DNA from 4 places in the Paenibacillus sp. FSL R5-0887 genome. Region 1 is predicted to be linked to each of the others. Evidence: riboswitches for the same ligand, from Rfam matches in the RefSeq annotation. Region 1 holds a riboswitch; each other region holds the start of a gene.
What was found. A riboswitch is a leader RNA that binds a small molecule or an ion and turns the genes downstream of it on or off. The one in region 1 is predicted to bind cyclic di-AMP.
Positions count from the first base shown of each region.

Region 2: it holds a riboswitch for cyclic di-AMP, as region 1 does, so the genes downstream of both, MKY14_RS16740 (TrkH family potassium uptake protein) here and MKY14_RS24740 (hypothetical protein) in region 1, are expected to answer to the same signal.
Region 3: it holds a riboswitch for cyclic di-AMP, as region 1 does, so the genes downstream of both, MKY14_RS07365 (APC family permease) here and MKY14_RS24740 (hypothetical protein) in region 1, are expected to answer to the same signal.
Region 4: it holds a riboswitch for cyclic di-AMP, as region 1 does, so the genes downstream of both, MKY14_RS01920 (KamA family radical SAM protein) here and MKY14_RS24740 (hypothetical protein) in region 1, are expected to answer to the same signal.

Region 1 covers NZ_JBBOCE010000002.1:1,548,976-1,552,811, reverse strand. The annotation lists gene MKY14_RS24755 (hypothetical protein) at 1-87, opposite strand, end outside; gene MKY14_RS24750 (hypothetical protein) at 128-649, opposite strand; gene MKY14_RS24745 (hypothetical protein) at 664-1,218, opposite strand; cyclic di-AMP (ydaO/yuaA leader) riboswitch at 1,287-1,450, opposite strand; cyclic di-AMP (ydaO/yuaA leader) riboswitch at 1,870-2,059, shown strand; gene MKY14_RS24740 (hypothetical protein) at 2,311-2,727, shown strand; gene kdpF (K(+)-transporting ATPase subunit F) at 2,854-2,931, shown strand; gene kdpA (potassium-transporting ATPase subunit KdpA) at 2,944-3,836, shown strand, end outside.
Region 2 covers NZ_JBBOCE010000001.1:3,750,265-3,754,100, reverse strand. The annotation lists gene MKY14_RS16745 (CPBP family intramembrane glutamic endopeptidase) at 1-1,611, opposite strand, end outside; cyclic di-AMP (ydaO/yuaA leader) riboswitch at 1,932-2,109, shown strand; gene MKY14_RS16740 (TrkH family potassium uptake protein) at 2,172-3,530, shown strand; gene MKY14_RS16735 (potassium channel family protein) at 3,544-3,836, shown strand, end outside.
Region 3 covers NZ_JBBOCE010000001.1:1,643,555-1,647,390, forward strand. The annotation lists gene MKY14_RS07360 (iron-hydroxamate ABC transporter substrate-binding protein) at 1-113, opposite strand, end outside; gene MKY14_RS07365 (APC family permease) at 317-2,134, opposite strand; cyclic di-AMP (ydaO/yuaA leader) riboswitch at 2,259-2,418, opposite strand; gene MKY14_RS07370 (disulfide oxidoreductase) at 2,613-3,077, opposite strand; gene MKY14_RS07375 (DsbA family protein) at 3,074-3,826, opposite strand.
Region 4 covers NZ_JBBOCE010000001.1:439,013-442,848, forward strand. The annotation lists gene MKY14_RS01915 (helix-turn-helix transcriptional regulator) at 1-763, opposite strand, end outside; gene MKY14_RS01920 (KamA family radical SAM protein) at 897-2,072, opposite strand; cyclic di-AMP (ydaO/yuaA leader) riboswitch at 2,204-2,347, opposite strand; gene MKY14_RS01925 (AraC family transcriptional regulator) at 2,396-3,836, opposite strand, start outside.

The DNA of each region.
Region 1 (3,836 bases):
AAGTACGTAGACTTCATTAGTATACTTTTGAACACACTCTGCAAATTTAGTACTGTAGGTGGACTCGGGAGGTAAGGGGTCAGGCATGGTGAACACGATCCTTTCAGATTGAGAGATTTGCTTGAATCTATAATATAGAAAAGTAAGAGATGGATTTATTGATGAGATCGGCGGTGTCTGGTTCCGGGCAACTGTGTTTCTGCTGGGAGGCACTGGATAAAGCTTTGGAAGGTTTGTAGTAGAGCCGTTCACTTCTGGAATTGCTCCCCCCTGCTGCAACACTGTACAGACGCCCTTGCTGAATATGCCCTGCCAAGGATTTACCCTGGAGCTTGGCCTTTAAATCCTGCAAAGCACCCTGAACTAGCTCAAGCTTAACCTGCTCCCAATCTGAACCTTCGCGACGGACCTTATCCAGCGCTTCCTCAAGACGGCAATGACAGATAGCCCGTAAAAAAGAACTCCATTTAATGAGATCGAAATTTTTGGTGTTGGCAGAGATCAGACAAGCCCCCCAACTGCAGCCTCCCTTACAGGTGAGCTTCAGAATACCATAACGGCAGCCTTCAGCCCCTTCCATTCCATAGTGAATAGGCTCGGGTTCATCCAATACAAATACTTCAATGCGGGATAGTCTGCGCTGGTCCATAGTAGGGTTCCTCCTTAGATTTCCAAAAGCTTTAAGTCTACATGATGAGTGACACTAGCCTTTTCTACACAAGCGAGCATTTCCATTTTATTCTCACAGACTGCGGTATGCTCTAGCCATAGTCGGAACTTCTCTTTTCGTATAACAGATAGATGTAAGGGAAAGGTGCTGCGGGATCTCAAGACATACCAACCGGCGCTTACATCTTTCCAAGGCTCCTTGAAGGCTGTAAACCACGGGAGCTTTTGGTGTGATGACCAATCCTGCTGCTGCTGTTGTTCTCGAATTTTTTTATATATCTCATATACAATCTTAGAGTCTAAACAGTCTTTACAAGAAGAAGGTGTGCTGAACTGGCGAAGGGCTTGGATCTGGTTCTGGCCAAATGCATAGCCTACAATGTACCTGTGATTATGTTCTTCGAACCACAAGGCCCCGAAACAAACGTAATTTAGACTTATCGGCTCAAGCAGCCCTTGATGTATCCCTAAATAATAGTGCTTCAAAACATTCACCCCATCCAGCGTGCTATCACCTAATAAGCTCAGGTAACGCAAAAACCGCAGCAAGAGGAGGACCTCTGCTGCGGTTTTGGATTACAGGCAGATATACCTGGGCCAAAGCGTGGCGGATCAAGGGTCTCTCTCTTTACGCTTACGAGGTTAGCTGTCGGATTCGGACGGTGAGAGTCGCCCTACCTATTGAGACTTATGCAGTCTCCTTTGGATTCACCCCAAGTAGGCCAGGTGGCCTGATGGTTCCCCCGTTCCCTGCAATGCAGGAACTCAGCGTTGATTGTTTTTCATGAATTGGATTCAACCCGAATCATACTCTTTTCAAGATTTTCTGTAAAAAACGGAAAATGTTCTTTTAGAGCAATTTTAACCATATCCTGCCGACTACGACTGAAAAACGAGGTAAATAGGTATTTATGGCGTGTTATCGCGCCTCTTTCTCGTTCAGCCTCAGCTTCTTGCGTTTCTACCTATAATGGGAATTTGCAGTATTTTCGCTCTAAAAAGGTGAATAAAATCACATGGGTTATAGATAGCGATTAAACGCTCCAAACTCGAGTAAACAAGAGATATAGAGAGATTAGATATCAAGTAAGCGCTATCTAATGGGAAAATAGTTTTTAATTTGCATTATTTTGGCATCATTCAGGTTTTACAAGTCTTCGTGCATAAGAGTATGATTACTCCTGTTTCAACGACAATCGAATATTTGATCCGCTTAATTTCCGATAAGGAAAGCGGGGGAACCAACAATCGGCAGCCGATGTGAGAGTCGGAAGCCGATTATGGGGTGAATCCTGTAGAGGGTGTGAGTGAGCTCGCATCTATACAGGTAGGGCGACTCTCACCGCCCGAATCCGACAGCTAACCTCGTAAGCGTATGGAGAGAGGATGAGTGCAATGTGACCGCTAGCGAGCCACAGAGGAGATCCTTTGTGGCTTTTTGCTGTGCTCTTAGAAGCAAAGCATTTATGGAGGCCTCCCCTAAGAGGTCGCTAAATTCATCATTAGCGGTATTTGTAAGGCAGCGTCTAATGACGTGACACAACCGAGCTTTAGGTTGTGCCCGAAAATGACGATAGGTCAACATCCTTTCGGAGATTTTCGTTGCCTCCTTGTTGTAAATGAGCAGGAGGAGAAAAAAAGATGACGGATCAGAATGAATATGTGCTTGTATGTGCGCCTACAAAGGCGGGAGAACATTTCATTAAACTTCTGAAGTTCAGGGGTATTAAGATGGCGGGATTAACCAACAATGTGGCTGAGAAAGCTTTACTTGAGGAGCTCGGGATTGAGCAGGTTATTCTTGTGGATACCCGCCATCAGAGCACTTGGTTTCGCCCATCGTTCCCGGTAGGCAGGGTATATCTGTTTGAGAGCAGCTTTCCGCTTTGCTGCCGCTATATTCAGATGTGCCGTACCTGGACGACACAGCCGATTTTTGTGATTACAAGTTCAATAAATCCTAGATTGGTCTATAAAAGACTTGGTGCGAGCTATGTAATCTATTCCCATAGTGGTGATGCTGATTTTCTAATCGATAGATCACCTCATCAAGGATAATGGAAGGAGTGCGGAAGATATGATGGATCTGTATATGGTGGCTTCGTTAGCTGTAATTTACGGGTTATTTTATGGCTTTATGCGCTGGTGCGCAGGTGTAGTTGAGGATACGGGGAGGGATAAGCTGTGATTCTAGTAATCGCTGTTACCCTACTGTTGTTTATATATCTGGTTTACGCGTTGATTCATCCTGAGAAATTTTAAGGAGGGGCATTCATGGGCATTTTGCAAATAGTCGTCGTAATTGTAATTCTCATCTTGCTGGTCAAGCCGATGGGAACTTATTTATATCATGTATTTTCTAACGAACCGAATCGTACGGATCGCTGGTTTGCAGGCACAGAGAAAGGTATTTATAAGCTGATCGGCCTGAAAAAACGGGACGGAATGTCCTGGAAGAAGTATGCACTCAGCTTTGTTTTAACTAATATCGTACTGGTTGCTTTCAGTTATATTTTTCTGAGATTACAGCGGGGATTGCCGCTGAACCCGAATGGAATTGCCGATATGGAACAGACGCTTTCATTCAATACGGTGATCAGCTTTATGACCAATACGAACCTGCAGCATTATAGCGGGGAGACGGGACTATCGTATTTTTCACAAATGGCAGTCATCACGATGATGATGTTCACGTCTGCAGCGAGCGGATTTTCTGTTGCGGTTGCTTTTGTCAGAGGGATTACAGGACAGAAATCAGTCGGGAACTTTTTCGAGGACTTCGTAAAAGCACATATTCGTGTATTCATTCCATTAGCTCTGCTAGTTTCATTGGTGCTGGTAGGATTGCATGTGCCACAAACGCTCAAGCCATCGCTTGAGGTCACTACACTTGAAGGCCAGACGCAACAAATCGCTATCGGTCCAGTCGCTTCTTTGGAATCAATTAAACACTTAGGTACGAATGGTGGCGGCTTCTTCGGAGCCAATTCAGCACATCCTTTTGAGAACCCTAATCCACTTACGAACGTTCTGGAGATTCTCTCTATGTGGATGCTGCCAGCCTCTTTGCCATATATGTACGGGTTGTTCGCTAAGAACAAACGTCAGGGCTGGGTGATTTTCACAGCAATGATGACCTTGTTCGTACTACTGCTAGGATTGAATTA
Region 2 (3,836 bases), on a different contig from region 1:
AGCGACTATGAACGGCATAATAATCGCGAAGATACCCGCGCCTACATTTACGCTCTCCTTCATAAAGATCAGCGTAGCGCCCATCAGGATGCTGTCAAACACGACGTGGCTGAACATGACAGCAATAAATCCGTAACGAAGGAAAATATAACTGAACAGCAGCCCGATTACGGTCAGCTCAATGGGACGGGAGCTGATGGGATAGATCGGATATAACGTATGGCCAAACGCCCAAACCAGCGTGGTGATCAAGCAAGCGATAAAAGTGTTCCGGAACACCTTTTTCAGCATAGGAATTCCGAAAAAGCGATAAATGGCTTCCTCAGATAAACCAGCGAGCCATGCGACGATAGGCAGAAGCCAAGCATATCTCATGTTATAAGGAGATTGGGTGGCGTCTGTAGTAGACCAATTGTGCAAGGTAAACGATAATATGATGAACATAACCGTCTGCACCCCTAGCAGAACGAAAGCCCAGATGTATCCAGCCCGGATACTGTCCAACACATATTGTCCATAGCCGGGCTCTTTGGCGCGGGGCCAAGGGTTCATGCCTTCCTCTTTTCGCCATAAGCCATTGCCGCCCACTAAAGAAAAGTAGAGCAAGGAGGACATCAGCAGGCTGTACAAAGCATAAATGATAAACATAATGACAGAGGTAATCTGTGCTTCTAGCCCTTCGCCCGTTGATTCAGGCAGCATATTATAGGTGCTGATCATCATGATTACAAAATAGGCTGAGCTTAGGAATACTCCACGTTTAAAGGAAGTATGCTCTCTTCTAAGAATACTGTAGACGAGTGCCAGAATTCCTAAAATCAGTGTGGGTATACCGTAACCGAATAATGTTAGCTTTTCCGCTAAAGAGGTCTGTCCTTGTACGTAGGAGGTATGCCAAGCCGGTGCAGTGAATCCGGCATTAAAGCTGGATACCTGCTCTCCACTGAAATCAAAATAATAGTGCAATAAGGATTCGCCGACCTGAACAGTACTATCCGTATATACTAGCCCATGGCTTCCTGTATTCGATTCAATTTGTAGTTTGGCAGGATTTACTTCCCATTCCTGAAGCCAAGGACGAGCAAGATTCTCCTTCTGCGCTAGAGTGAGGTCAGCTCCCTTGTCCTCTTTTGCACCAACGGAAGCAATGCCTGGCCCCTCATCGGAGACAACTTTTGCAGCCTTTGAGAAAGCGACAATCTTACCGGTATACATATTGAGGTCAACGATGATTTGCGGCTCTTGCTCCGCTGAAGGAGTAAGCGTTGCCCGAAAGACATCAAAAGGATAGTTTTGATCCAATTTTTTCTTGGTGTAGTCCTCCACAAGCTTCTCGCGAGACATATAACCATAAAAGGAAGAGTCCGTCTGGTAAAGTACATTCCATTGATCGTTTGGTGCTTCGGTGTAGTTGAGCTTTTGTTCTGCGAATAATATGGCTTGGTCACGGGCTTCTGCCTTGCTAATGACGGTGGTATCTTCACCTGTAGGGCTACTAAGCAGTGAAGGGGAAATCTGAAACATAATAAATAGAATAAGACCGATAATGCCCGAGATGATGAGCCTCTTGGAGAGGGCACGTTGCTGTAAGGGCTGGCCGACGGGATTCATGTAACGCCTCCTTGTTATGTACTGACAATGTTATGTTCCATTATAGTATTAGTGCCTGGTTGGTTACAAAAAACATTATATGTTCTTTTTATGGGTAATAGAGATAGTATAGAATAGTCATGTGAATTTATACCATGAATTTTATCGTGTTCATTTCTGCACGAATGATGAGAATCGGTGTAATTGCAGGGAAAACACGGAAAAGTGATGAGAAAAGGCACTCCTTTTGATGCAGTCTCTTTAAACCGCATTTTTTCATGTGAATGAGCATTAATTGTGTCTTTGTGAATTCACTAAATAACGTATATAATTTGTATGCAATTGTATAGTAGCCGAATTTCTGGTGAAAACGGGGGAACCATAAGAAGTGATGAAAAGTGGAGTGTACACGATAAATGGCACTTTCATCAGGGGTGAATTTCGTTCTGGGAACGAATAGGGCAGCCTGCACAGTCCGAATCCGACAGCTAACCTCGTAGGCTAATTTACTGCAGGAACCAAGTCAGCATTGGTTTTCCAGTGCTTTTTTTGTTGGAATTTTTGATAAGAAGGTGAGCAAAGTGGCTTCACAGTTTCGCAGGATTTCTGAATTTAAGTTTCTGAAGCTCTCGCCGCCGCAGATACTGGTGCTTGGTTTTGCATCGATCATTCTGATAGGGGCCTTGCTGCTTATGCTGCCCATCTCAAGCACAAGCGGGAATTCCGTGGAATTTATTGATGCATTATTTACTTCAACGTCGGCAACCTGTGTTACAGGGCTTGTTGTGCTGGATACCGGAACTTCGTTCACCATTTTTGGGAAAACCGTAATTATGATCCTGATCCAGATCGGCGGCTTAGGTTTTATGACCATGGCCACTCTATTTTCACTGGTGTTAAAGCGTAAAATATCTTTGCGGGACAGGCTAATCCTACAGGAAGCCATGAATCAAGGCTCTATGGAAGGAATTGTGCGACTGATCCGGAGAGTCCTCATATATTCTCTTGTCATAGAAGGCTGTGCCGCTGTGCTGCTGTCTATTCGCTGGGCTTTTGATATGCCGTTGGGAAAAGCGATTTATTATGGCATATTTCATGCGGTGTCTATGTTTAATAATGCGGGGTTCGATATTTTTGGGGATTTTCGCAGTTTAACTGATTATGTATATGATCCGCTTGTGAATATTATTGTAATGTTTCTGATTGTCTCCGGCGGGATTGGTTTTATTGTAATGTCAGATCTGGTGGAGTTTCGGGTAACCCGCAGGCTGTCTCTACATAGTAAAGTTGTCCTGTCCACCAGCACAGGGCTGATTCTGATCGGAGCTTTGGTTATTTTTATATTTGAGTTTACTAACACTCGTACCCTGGGTTCACTGAATTTCGGCGGTAAAATATTATCGGCCTTCTTTCAATCCGTGTCTCCCCGTACGGCTGGCGCGAACACAGTAGATATTGCTGGACTTCGGCAGGCTACACAATTTTTTATAGTGATTCTTATGTTTATTGGTGCTTCTCCGGGCTCAACGGGCGGCGGGATCAAGACAACAACCTTTACAATGATGATTGGTGCTGTAATTGCTATGCTGCGTGGACGGGAAGATGTTGTGTTGTTCCGTTATCGGCTGGCTCAAGAGCGCATCTACAAGGCATTAACGATCACGCTGCTGGCTTTGTTGTTAATCGCCTCTGTGTCGATGATACTCTCCACAACTGAAGACAGTAATTTCTTGGCAATCTTGTTTGAGACGACCTCCGCCTTTGCTACGGTAGGACTGACTATGGGGCTAACTCCGGAACTGTCAGCGATCGGTAAGGTTCTACTCTGTCTGACGATGTTTGCAGGTCGGCTAGGTCCACTAACCTTAGCGTATGCACTCGGTCCCAAACAGGGTAAACCACTGTATAAGTATCCGGAAGGTAAAATAATTATTGGATAGGAGTTAATTAGAAATGAAAGCACAGCAATTTGTAGTAATCGGCTTAGGTCGCTTCGGTTCAAGCCTGGCGCTTGAGCTGATGGAAATGGGCTACGAGGTGCTCGGCATTGACCACCATGAAGAACGCGTGGAGGAAATGAGCGATCAGCTGACGCATACGGTAGTAGCAGATGCTACAGATGAGGGAATTATGCGCTCGCTTGGTGTACGGAACTTTGATTGTGGGATTGTTGCGATTGGTGACAATATGGAGAGAAGCATTCTGGCGGCCATTTTGTTGAAGGAGATTGGAGTCAAGCAAGTGGT
Region 3 (3,836 bases), on a different contig from region 1:
GATGAGCTTTCAGCATTATTATTACCACAAGCGGAAAGTATTAGCGTCATCACTATTAGTCCGCTCATCGTCACTTTCATGCTTCCTGATCTTTTTCTGTTAAGCCAAAACATTAAAAACCCTCCTATATGTAACTGCTTTGATATTCAAAGGTGACCTTTACCTCTGCTTCACTTTTAAATGATATTGATTCTCATTCTCTGTGTCAACATATAAATTTCAAATTCTGTGGATTTGCAACAATTTCCTTCATATAAAATACAAAAGAGGTTATATTCCGAACGTTCCGGATATAACCTCATCTTTAATCTTCTACTTATTTATTTAAATGATACGGGACAGTCGCTACTACAACGTCCTTTTGATTCATTAGATACGAGCGGATTAAAAAGCTGGTCTGATTATGAAGCACGGCTTGCCACCAATGTTTGGTAATAAACTGTGGAATCAGAATCGTGATGTGATCCGTCGCAGCGGTCTTCCACTCTACCGTATCGATAAACTTCACTAACGGACGAATGATACTACGATATCTGGAACGAAGTACAATCAGGCGTACACCTGGATTCCATTCCTCCCACCGTTGCTCCATCTTATGAATGTCTTCTTCATCAAAGCCTACATACACAGCAACAACATTATCTGTTAGAGACTTCGCATAGCTGATGGAATGTAATACAGCACGTGTAACCCCTGCAACAGGAACAACTACAGTACTTCCTTTAATTACAGGTTTATCCGTAGCCGGACATATACGCAGTTGATCCGCAGTGTTCAAATAGTGCTTATGAATACGGTGGAACACGAACATTACAGCAGGTAAGAAAATGAATGCCATCCATACGCTCGAGAATTTAGTAATGATAAATATAAGCGTAATCGTCAATGTAGTCAGCATACCGATGGTATTTACTACAAATCTTTTCACCCATCCAGCGGGTCTTGTTTTGATCCAATGCACCATCATCCCCAGTTGGGATAAGGTAAAAGGAATGAACACGCCTACCGCATATAGTGGAATCAAACCTTCCGTATTCCCATGGAATGCAGTCACAAGTATGATAGACATAACTCCTAGAAAAATAATGCCGTTTGAGAAGCCAAGGCGGTCACCACGGACCATAAATGCATGTGGCAGATATTTATCTTTTGCAAACATAAAGGCAAGCAGCGGAAACGCTGAATATGCTGTATTAGCTGCCAAGAACAAAATCACTGCTGTAATCCCTTGAATGAAAAAGTACAATCCGCCACGGCCAAAGGTCGATTCAGCGATCTGAGAGACAACCGTAGCCTTTTCATCTGGCACAATCCCATACCAATACGCCAGCACAGTGATTCCGGTAAACATAAAGCCAAGGATAAGTCCCATGATCATTAGCGTCTTGGCTGCATTCTTCTCAGCGGGTGCTTTAAAGTTTGGGATCGCATTAGATACGGCCTCAACCCCCGTTAGGGCTGAACAACCAGAGCTAAACGCTTTTAATAGTAGAAACAAACTTACATTAGATACGGCGCTGCCTATTTCAGGAACATTCGCATGCGCGCCACCCATTGCATATTTAACGATACCGGAGATAATCAGAACAACAATCGAAACCACAAACAAATACACTGGAATTGCGATAAATGAAGCCGATTCAGTCACTCCGCGAAGATTAATGATTGTTAATAAAACGATAACAGATACAGCGATGAGAACAGTATGATTATGAAGACTTGGAAAAGCCGATGTGATCGCATCCGTCCCTGCCGAGGCACTAACCGCTACGGTAAGAATGTAATCCACCAATAATGAACCCCCAGCGAGCAGCCCTGTCGGAATACCAAGATTACTCTTGGCTACGATATAAGCTCCGCCTCCTTGCGGATAAGCAAAAATCGTCTGCCGATAGGATAAAATCAGGATGGCCAGCAGGCCCAATACGGCTAATGCAATTGGCAGGGAATACCAGATGGCAGTAAACCCGGCAGCCACTAGTACAATCAGAATTTGTTCCGTTCCGTAGGCTACAGACGAGAGCGCATCAGAAGACAGAACAGCCAGTGCTTTAACCTTGGATAACTTTTCATGATCGAGTTCATTCGACTTCATCGGACGTCCGATCAATAGTCGTTTTACCTTGCTTACCATGGTGGATACAGTTCCTTTCTTTGGGAGCTGAAACGGAATTTCCGTGCGCTGTTTTCATCGGTGGATTTCATAAATGCAGACACAAAAATAAGCATACGGAAATGATCCGCATGCTTATGCATGGTCATTTTCCCACCTTGCTTACGAGGTTAGCTGGCGGATTCGGGCTGTGGTTATAGCCCTACGGTAGAGGTCTGTTCGACCCGGTTCCGATTCACCCCATTGGCATGAATGCCAAGTTTGGTTCCCCCGTTTTTCCTAAGAAAATTCAGCGCATATTCAACTTCTCACAAGGTCTAATATTAGTCTACAAAGTGCCTACAGTAAAGCGTTGAAAAAAATGAAAAAAGAATGAAAAAACATCCAATAAGCTCAAATATAGCGTCTTATTGGATGCTCTCTTTCATTATCTTCAATTATCCCTCTAGCCCGTGATTTTAATACCTTTTCAGCTTTTTTGTACCTTCCAAAGTAAAAACTAAAATCCTAAGCTCTCCTCAGCATCTACTTCAATCACTTCTTCTTCCCTACGTCCATACCAAAGAAGGAGACTTATTAGAGCAAACGCTATTAAAGCTAACAAAGGAATCGTTATAAATCCGAAGTAGTTCAAGTAATCTTTATTACAAGGAACACCAACTGTACAAGGTAGAACTTTACTTAACGCTGGAATCTTCTGTTCCGCATAATGATAGATTGAGATACTGCCACCAATCAAACTTAATGGAAGCACATAAGGAATGATGCGCTTATCTCCACGGAAAGTGGCAATTCCCAATAAAAATAACTGCGGATACATAAAAATCCGCTGAAACCAGCAAAGCTTACAAGGTTCATACTTCAAGACTTCACTTAAATACAAGCTACCAGCTACAGCAACCAAAGAGACGAACCAGGCCAGATAGAGGCAGTTACGCTTGCAAAAAGATAGGAATTTTGTCACTTTGCCTCCACTGCTTTTGCGGCGGTGTTAATTTCAGATGTAATCGCTTCAATATCGAAAGGTTCAGCCGTTTTCACTCCATTAATGTAGAGCGAAGGCGTAGTTGTCACGCCTGCGTCAGTTGCCAACTGAATGTCTTTCTTCAGCTCATCTGCATAAGTTTTCTCTTGGATGTCTTTACGCAACAGATCATAATCGATCGCTAATTTCTCTTTTTCAGCAAGGCTTACCAAGAAATCCTCAGTGGCCCATTCCACGCTCTCATCCCCTTGCTGCGCATACACAGCATCATAGAACTTCCAGAATTCATCCTTATTCTGATGGTATACAGACAATGCAGCTAGTGAAGCTGTCTCAGAGTCAGGACCAACGAAAGCCATATTTACAAAGTAAAGAGCTGCTTTTCCCTCGTTGACAAAATCTTGAACAATTTTCGGTTTCATGGAGCCAGCAAATTGGGAACAAGCTGGACATTTGAAATCACCAAATTCAACAAGCTTAACAGGTGCATCCTCATTACCAATCCTAGGTAGCTCACTGTAATTGAATTCTACCGGTTCTCCTGTAGAGACATTCTTTGCTGCATCTTTCGAAGCTAACATAAACAATCCAACAAAAATGATAACTACTACAGCTATTGAACTAATAACTAAAATTCTCGTTTTCTGCTTCTGTTGCTCCTGTTCTACCCGTCGTTTCTCTTGTTTGCTCAACTGGGGAACATTTGGACTTTTTTTAGGTTTACTCAAGGAGAATTCC
Region 4 (3,836 bases), on a different contig from region 1:
TTCGCATCGTCATGCTTTTATCGGAATGAAATTCCTTGTCGACTTGATGAAACTGATCCAAAGCTTCTGCCAGAGCCTCAGGGCCTACCCGGATCACTATTTCCTCCACCTGATCTGCCCTGTTTGAACAGCCGGCCTCTTTGGGTACCTCATGTTGCGAATGAAAGGTATCCTGCGTCAGGAACAAATTCAGCATCCGGGAAAGTCGGAACTCCCGATAGTCCTGCCGTGTCCGGCAATAACCATAGATGTACCAGTTGCTATATTTAAAATGAAGCTTTACTGGTTCCATTTCACGGGTTGTACGTTCATTTTTTACACTGATGTAATCAAAACGGACAACATTTCGTTCCGATATAGCCGCACGTAAAAGAGGAAGTGCGTCAGGATCCGTACGCCGGGTTTCAAGATCCACCGCGAGACTAGAGGTCTGTGGCTCCGTTCCAATCGTTTGCAGCCGTTCAATGGTTCCTTGCGTATGCTCATCTTCAAAAACGGAAGAAAGACTGTTAAGTACAGTAATCAGAGAAGTGACATCATACGAACGGAGCAGGCTTTTATCCATTTTATATCCGTCCATTATGCCATATCCACCTTTAGTACCCTGATACGATACGACCGGGATGCCAGCGGCACAAATCACATCGATATCCCTATAGATTGTTCGCTGGGAAACCTGAAACTCTTCAGCCAGCTTGGAGGCAGATAAAACTTCGTGGTTCAATAGCTTGTAGATCATAGAAATCAATCGTTCCAATTTCATGTGTGCATTCCCACCCATTAGTCCATTTCGTGTTACAGCGTGATTATATCATAGATTTTTTCGGGCTAATTTTGGGAGGGAGGAGTTTTGTTGTTGGCGATGAAGAAATATCCTATGACAGAGTCGATTAAATCTATTTACAGATTAAATCCGCAGGCTCGCCTGATAAATCATTAACAGAAATAATAGCATCGTTTTTTTTCACAGGTGGGGTCCAATATTGCTCATTCCCAGGCAGGTCATCGAACCATTCGGCGTCCTTTGGACAATCTAGAATCATAAATTTTCCGTATTCCTGATCTCTGGATTGATGGTATTTGAGATAGGCTTTTCCGTTATCAATGGCGAGAATTTCTATTTTTCCTGAGGTGTGGCTCATGGATAAGCGTACTCTTTTGCCAAGTCCTGAGGTTCTGGCTTTGGCTTCTTCTACAATTTGATAGACTTGCTCGAGCGGTAATACGAAATCTCGGTTTCCGGCTACGGGCCGGTTCACAAAGAAGTAGTAGGGTGTAACGCCAGCCCATGAAAGCCGGTCCAGTAGTTCCCCTAAAATAACGGGATCATCGTTGATGCCTTTGAGGATGGGGGTCTGATTTACGACAATTGCCCCTGCGTTGTGGAGAGCTTTAAATGCTTTTTTGGCTTCAGGTGTGATTTCACGAGGATGATTGATGTGCGCCATAACATAGATTCGTTTGTCTTCGGTAGAGTAAGTACGAATCAGCTCCAGCAGCTCTTCGTCTTCAGAGATCCGCATCGGATTAAATACGGGAATTTTGGAACCTAGTCTAATGATCTTAACATGCTCAATGCTTCTTAGATTTTCAATAATGGATCTTAGCTTCGGTGTGGAGAGAATTAAACTGTCCCCGCCCGTAAGAAGTACGTTGTTAATCTCCGGATTCTTTGCGATATACTCCAAGCCCGGAGAGACATCAGCCATCGCCTCTTTCACGTCATTTCGGAACAGACGCTTACGGAAACAGTAGCGGCAATAAGCCCCGCAGACCTCGGATACAATCAGCAGTGCAGTTGTTCTATACTTGTGCTGACAACCAGGTACCACATAATTCGTGTCCTCATCGGAGGCGTCCCAGCGCCCATATTCCAGCAGTTCACCTTCGTTAGGAATAACCAGCTTACGGATGGGATCATTTGGATCATCCCAGTTAATTAAAGACAGATAGTAGTCATTTACACGAAAAACAAATTTGTCCGTAATTTCTTTCAGATTCTCTTTTTCCAGCTCAGACAACATAGCTATTTTGTTAATATCCGTGAAGTACTTTACCTTTTGCACGTACATCTCTCCTTTGTCTCGTAGTGTGAGAAATGAGGGAGCCTTAGTGTCAAAGGCCAATCTACTGCCAGCAGGGTCCAAAAAAGCACAAAAAGAGACCCTTAGCAAGGGTCTCTGGTTATGTAAATAACATGAAAAGCAGACCCATCCACTGCTGACGAGGTTAGCTGACGGACTCGGGTAAGATGGTACCCTACATTCTAATGCTCAATGATTCGCCCCAATTAACTGGTTCCCCCGCTTTTCAACTGTAAAAGTTGGAAATTAAGCGTAGATAAAGTATACCCTATCAAGTTTTGAAAAGTCAAAAGAGAATCCTAGATTCACTTTCAATTGTTAGCGCTACTTCCGCCGAGTAGTTTAGGCAACAGCGTTAGCAGCTTCTCCCGGGTTAACGCATCACTAGAGTTCCATTTGCTTCCGTCGAGCAGATAAACATGTTCCTGACGTACTGCCGGGAGACTGTTCCAAAGTGAACTGTCTAGTAATCGTTCCATCGCAGCTCGCGAGTCTTTGCGTTCCGGAATGAGCATGAAGATATGATCTCCGGCGTAGGCAGGCAGTCGCGTTGGATCAACTTCGGCGAACCCTAACTCTTCGTCCAATATGGCCTGGATCTCTTCGGTCGGTTGTAAACCACATGGGGCATAAAGCGCAGTGGAGAATCCGGACATTCCCATAGCATATAGATGATCTCCATGATCATAGACCAAAGCAGAGGCGGTTTCTCCAACTTGAAGGGTTGTCGTGTAAAGCTGCTGCCACATGGCAGCGTTTTTGATTGTGAATGACTCCAGCCATGCTTCGGCTTCGCGCTGTTTACCTAGCCAACTGCCTAATGTCCGCATTCGGTTGTCGAGAGGCGCAAATGAATCAAAGGTGAGTGTCGGAGCGATACCAGAAACTGCTCTGTAGGCTCTTTCATCACTATTTGCCAAAATGATCAAATCTGGGTTTAGGGAAGCGGTCAACTGCGGGTCCAGTGGAAACCCGACGTTGGCGAGCTTCTTAAGCCGATGTTTATAGACGCTGTTCCGGGCGAACGCTTCATCTCCACCGATAGGCTTTACGCCTAACGCGAGAAGGTCGCCAAGTGTTTCGCCATGATAGACAATACGTTTCGCTCGCTCTGGAATCTCCACCTCATGACCCGTCCAATCCTTGACGGTAAGCTTACGACTTTGCTGATGTGCATATTGTCCGGGTGTAACTCCGGTTTTTTGCCGAAAGCGGCGGCTGAAATAGTATTCGTCCGAGAAGCCGACCAGTCTGGCGATTTCCCGCAGTGGTTCAGTCGATTCCTGCAGGAATCGTTTGGAATGATTAATGCGCAGATCCGTCAGGTATTCAAGCGGCTTTTTACCCGTAAGCTGCTGAAAGATCGGTGTATATTGCCAGATTGATATTCCCGCCAGTTCAGCTAACTGCTTCACGGTGATACTCTCTGTATAATGCTCCTGAATGAATGTTATGGTCTTTTCTACGGATTCCGTAGGACTTGGCAGGTGTTTGGAAGGGTAATTATGCTCAAAAAGTAGCAGCAGCAATTCTTGGAATTTTAATTGTCGCTTGAATTGTTGTACATCATCGGTGTTATTCCTGTTCATGAGCAGGTCTTCGACTAGTCGGATTACCTTGGTGAACGGGTGCACAATTAACTCCCGTCTGCCGGAAAGCAGCTCTCCAGAATATCGTTTAGGATGCTCGGTTGTATAAATTGCTGTAAAGGTGATGAGGTAATAATACAACGTCAGCTCCTGGTTGTCCGTA